2 regions of the Kitasatospora sp. NPDC001261 genome follow, and region 1 is predicted to be linked to the other one. Evidence: riboswitches for the same ligand, from Rfam matches in the RefSeq annotation. Region 1 holds a riboswitch; the other holds the start of a gene.
What was found. Region 1 has a riboswitch for glycine ahead of gcvP (aminomethyl-transferring glycine dehydrogenase). Riboswitches for the same ligand answer to the same signal wherever they lie in the genome.

Region 1 (2,387 bases):
GCCGCGGTCGTCGTGGCGGCGGCGGCCGCCGCCGTGGTGCCGAAGTCGAGGTCGGCCTGCTTGGGCCGGCTCCCGTTCTCGTGGCTCGGGCGGCCGTCCATCGGGGTGTCGAGCCCGTAGTAGCGGTACAGCTGGAGCTCCTGGGCGGGGGACAGGTGCTGGCCGACGCCGAAGTCCGGCGACTCCTTCACCAGCGACTTGTCGTACGGCACCCGGAGCTCGTCGCCGGCGAACTCGCTCGTGGTCAGCGGGACGAAGGCGTCCCGGCCGAAGATGCCGGTCCGGACCGCGGCCCACTCGGGCCGGCCGGTGGCGTCGTCCAGGTAGACCTCGTCGACCGTGCCGATCTTGTCTCCGTTGCGGTCGACGGCCTTGTGACCGATGAGGTCCCGGGGGTCGATGTCGGTCTGCACTCTTTCCTCCCGTGCGCTGAGCTTGCGGAACTCCCGCAGGAAGGCGGCCGGAGCACCCGTTCCGTCCGCCACTTCACACCAAAAGCCATGAATCGGACGGCCGCGAGCGGGGTGCGCCGGACGGGCTGCGCGCTGGACCGTCCGGGGGACGCGCGTAGACCCCGAACGACCTGACGCACCCGTGATCGGGGGGCCTCCCGCTGGTACCCTGGGCGACGACCGCAGAGCCCGCTCGGGAGAGTCTCCGACTGCGAAAGCCGCTGGTCGGAGCGCCGAAGGAGCAACTCCTCCCCGGAATCTCTCAGGCATCCGTACCGTGTGGGGTAGGTCACTCTGGAAAGCAGGGCAGGAGCGTCGGCGCGGAAGCCGGCGATCACCACCCTCACCGACGGTGCAAGCCGACGGAGCGCCCACAGCGCCCCGTGCGGGTGAAGCTCTCAGGTCCCGATGACAGAGGGGGAGGCCTGTCGGGTCCGCCCGCCCAGGTTCGTCCGCTGTCCGCAGCGGCGAGGCCGGCCGGCGTGCGTACCCCCGCCGGTCCGTGACCAGGAGGCCTCGACCACCATGAACGCCCAGCCGAACGCGGGACGCCCCACCGGCGCCTCGACCCTCACCGAGCTTGAGCTGGCCAGCCCCTTCGAGAACCGCCACATCGGCCCCGACGCCGCCGCGCAGGAGAAGATGCTGGCGTCCGTCGGCTACGGCTCGCTGGACGAGCTCGCCGCCACCGCGGTGCCCGAGGCGATCCGCTCCATCACCGCCCTGGACCTGCCCGCGGGCCGGACCGAGGCCCAGGTCCTCGCCGAGCTGCGCGAGCTGGCCGGCCGCAACCAGGTGCTCCAGCCGATGATCGGCCTGGGCTACTACGGCACCTTCACCCCGCCGGTGATCCTGCGCAACGTCATGGAGAACCCGGCCTGGTACACCGCCTACACCCCGTACCAGCCGGAGATCTCGCAGGGCCGCCTGGAGGCGCTGCTCAACTTCCAGACCCTGGTCTCCGACCTGACCGGCCTGCCGACCTCCGGCTCCTCGCTGCTGGACGAGGGCACCGCGGCCGCCGAGGCGATGGCGCTGGCCCGCCGCGTCACCAAGGTCAAGGGCGGCGTCTTCCTGGTCGACGCCGAGACCCTGCCGCAGACCGTCGCGGTGATCAACACCCGTGCCGTGCCGACCGGTGTCGAGGTCGTCGTCGCCGACCTGTCCGAGGGCATCCCGGCCGAGATCGTCGAGCGCGGCGTCTTCGGCGTGCTGCTCCAGTACCCGGGCGCCACCGGTGTGGTCCGCGACCTCACCGCGGTGATCGAGCAGGCGCACGGCCTGGGCGCGATCGTCGCCGTCGCCGCCGACCTGCTCGCGCTGACCCTGCTCAAGTCCCCGGGTTCGCTGGGCGCCGACATCGCCTGCGGCACCTCGCAGCGCTTCGGCGTGCCGATGGGCTTCGGCGGTCCGCACGCCGGCTACCTGTCGGTGCGCGCCGAGTTCGCCCGCTCGCTGCCCGGCCGCCTGGTCGGCGTCTCCGTCGACGTCGACGGCAACCGCGCCTACCGCCTGGCGCTGCAGACCCGCGAGCAGCACATCCGCCGCGAGAAGGCCACCAGCAACATCTGCACCGCCCAGGTGCTGCTCGCCGTGATGGCCTCGATGTACGCCGTCTACCACGGCCCCGACGGCCTGGCCGACATCGCCCGCCGCACCCACCGCTACGCCGCCGCCCTCGCCGAGGGCCTGCGGGCCGGCGGCGTCGAGCTGCTGCACGGCGAGTTCTTCGACACCGTCACCGCCGTCGTCCCGGGCCGCGCCGCGGAGATCGCCGCCGCCGCCCGCGCCAACGGCATCAACGTCCACCAGGACGGCGCGGACCGGATCTCCGTCTCCACCGACGAGACCACCACCCGCGAGCACCTGGCCGGCGTCTGGGCCGCGTTCGGCGTCCCCGCCGTCGAGGTCGCCGAGGCCGCCGACGCGCTGCCC
Region 2 (2,387 bases), on a different contig from region 1:
ACCCGCTCACGCCCGCGTGTGGAAAGGCAGTACCCGGGTGAGCAGCCACTCGACCACCGGGTCGTCGGCGAGGTCGAGCAGTACGAGGTGGACGCCCCCGGGCAGCGGCGCGGTTCCCAGCGCTCGCCCGAGTGCCTCGTTCACCGCGGCCGGGTCGGCCGGGGCCGCCGGGTCCAACTGGACGCCCACGAACATCACGGTCGGTTCGCCCTCGATGCTGGCCAGCGCCCTGCGGGCGGTCAACACACCGGGCAGCGCCGACAGTTCGCTCCGGCAGGCGGCCAGGAAGTGCTCCGGGTCCTCGCCCGGCACCGGCTCGCGCAGCGCCACCCGGCCGCCGGTCGGCTCCGCGGCGCCCTCGGCCTGCTCCCAGCGGTCCTCGCGCGGGCCGCGGCGCAGCTCGGCGACCCCCTGCGGCGGCACCGGGAGGCCCACCGGCGCGTCCGGGTTCACCGCGATGCCGAGGCCCAGCGGCAGCCCGCGGGCGAACTCCCACACCGGCGCGATCGCGAAGGCCATCCCCGGCGCCTGCTGGAGGAACACCTCCTGCGAGGAGAACACCGGCACGTACGGGTCGCCGCCCAGCTCGATGGTCGGCAGGTCGAGCGCCTGGCCCTGCGGGTCGGCCCCGGCCGGCAGCGGCACCCACACCTGGCTGCGCGCCAGCACCTCGAACACCCGTGGGGTCGCGCCCGGGTCGCCCAGGGCCGCGGTCAGCACCTGCTCCAGTTCGTTGGCCGGCCAGGAGCCGCCCGCCGGCGCCTCCTCCGGTCCGCCCCACCCCTGCTGCTGCTCCACCGGGTACCCCATGCGCCGCCGATTCCGCCCTCTGCCGTCGGCCGCCCACTGCCGCACCGACGCGCAGCAGTCTAGAGGCGTGCGGGGGGTGTGGTCAGGACTCGTGTTCGGGTCCCGCGCGGTGTGACCGGGTCCCCCCCTCCCCTCGTCGTCCGGGACGTGCCATGATGTGCCCGTCCGACGGCATGCGCCGCGGGCCCCCACAACTCCATACCGGCCGCTCGAACCCGCGCGGGAGAGCCCGGAGTGCCGCTCAGGCACAGCCGGCGCCGAAGGAGCAAGTCCTCCCCGGAATCTCTCAGGCACCCCTACCGCACGGGTTAGGCACATCTGGAAAGCGGCGCCCGGCCCTGTCGTGCGCCCACCCACGGTGCAAGCCGTCATGCTGTCCCCCAAGCTGGAAACGGCTGCGGGCGGCGGGGCGGTGAAGCTCTCAGGTTCGACGACAGATGGGGAGACCCACGCCGCCGCATGCCCGCGCGCAGGGTCGGCCCCCCAGCGGGTCCGGTCCGGTGCGTGCACCCCTGAGTGCCCCGACCGAGGAGTTCCTGGCCATGTCGTCCCTCCGCCTGACCGCGCTCGACGCGCTGCACCGCGCCCTCGGCGCGACCATGACCGACTTCGCCGGCTGGGACATGCCGCTGCGCTACGGCAGCGAGCGCGAGGAGCACCTCGCCGTCCGCACCAAGGCCGGCCTGTTCGACCTCTCGCACATGGGCGAGATCACCGTCACCGGCCCGCAGGCCGGCGAGATGCTGGACCACGCCCTGGTCGGCTTCGTCTCCGCGCTGGGCGAGCTGCGCGCCCGCTACACCATGATCTGCGCCGAGGACGGCGGCATCCTGGACGACCTGATCGTCTACCGCCTGCGCGAGGACGCCTTCCTGGTCGTCGCCAACGCCTCCAACGCCCAGCTGGTCCTCGACGAGCTGATCGCCCGTGCCAAGGGCTTCGACGCCGTCGTCACCGACGACCGCGACACCTACGCGCTGATCGCCGTCCAGGGCCCGGAGGCCACCGGCATCCTGGCCGACACCACCGACGCCGACCTGCCCGGCCTGAAGTACTACGCGATCCTCCCGGCCTTCGTGGCCGACCGCGAGGTGCTGCTCGCCCGCACCGGCTACACCGGCGAGGACGGCTTCGAGATCTTCTGCCACCCGGCCGACGCCGAGCCGGTCTGGCAGGCGCTGACCGCCGCCGGCGCGGACCGCGGCCTGGTCCCCTGCGGCCTGTCCTGCCGCGACACGCTGCGCCTGGAGGCCGGCATGCCGCTGTACGGGCACGAGCTGTCCACCGACCTGACCCCGTTCGACGCCGGCCTGGGCCGGGTCGTCCGCTTCGACAAGACCACCAACGAGGGCGCCTTCGTCGGCCGCAAGGCCCTGGAGGCGGCCGCCGCCGCGGCCGAGACCAACCCGCCGAAGGTGCTGGTCGGCCTGGTCTCCGACGGCAAGCGGGTGCCGCGCGCCGAGTACACCGTGGTCTCCACCGAGGGCGAGCCGATCGGCCGGATCACCTCCGGCGCGCCGTCCCCGACCCTGGGGCAGCCGATCGCGATGGCCTACGTCGACGCCGCCCACGCCGCC

Region 2: it holds a riboswitch for glycine, as region 1 does, so the genes downstream of both, gcvT (glycine cleavage system aminomethyltransferase GcvT) here and gcvP (aminomethyl-transferring glycine dehydrogenase) in region 1, are expected to answer to the same signal.

The regions. Positions count from the first base shown of each region.
Region 1 is NZ_JBIAXP010000043.1:60,131-62,517, reverse strand. It holds gene ACFY4B_RS39600 (PRC and DUF2382 domain-containing protein) at 1-485, opposite strand, end outside; glycine riboswitch at 637-740, shown strand; gene gcvP (aminomethyl-transferring glycine dehydrogenase) at 978-2,387, shown strand, end outside.
Region 2 is NZ_JBIAXP010000010.1:201,076-203,462, reverse strand. It holds gene ACFY4B_RS16070 (enhanced serine sensitivity protein SseB C-terminal domain-containing protein) at 7-810, opposite strand; glycine riboswitch at 1,021-1,122, shown strand; gene gcvT (glycine cleavage system aminomethyltransferase GcvT) at 1,353-2,387, shown strand, end outside.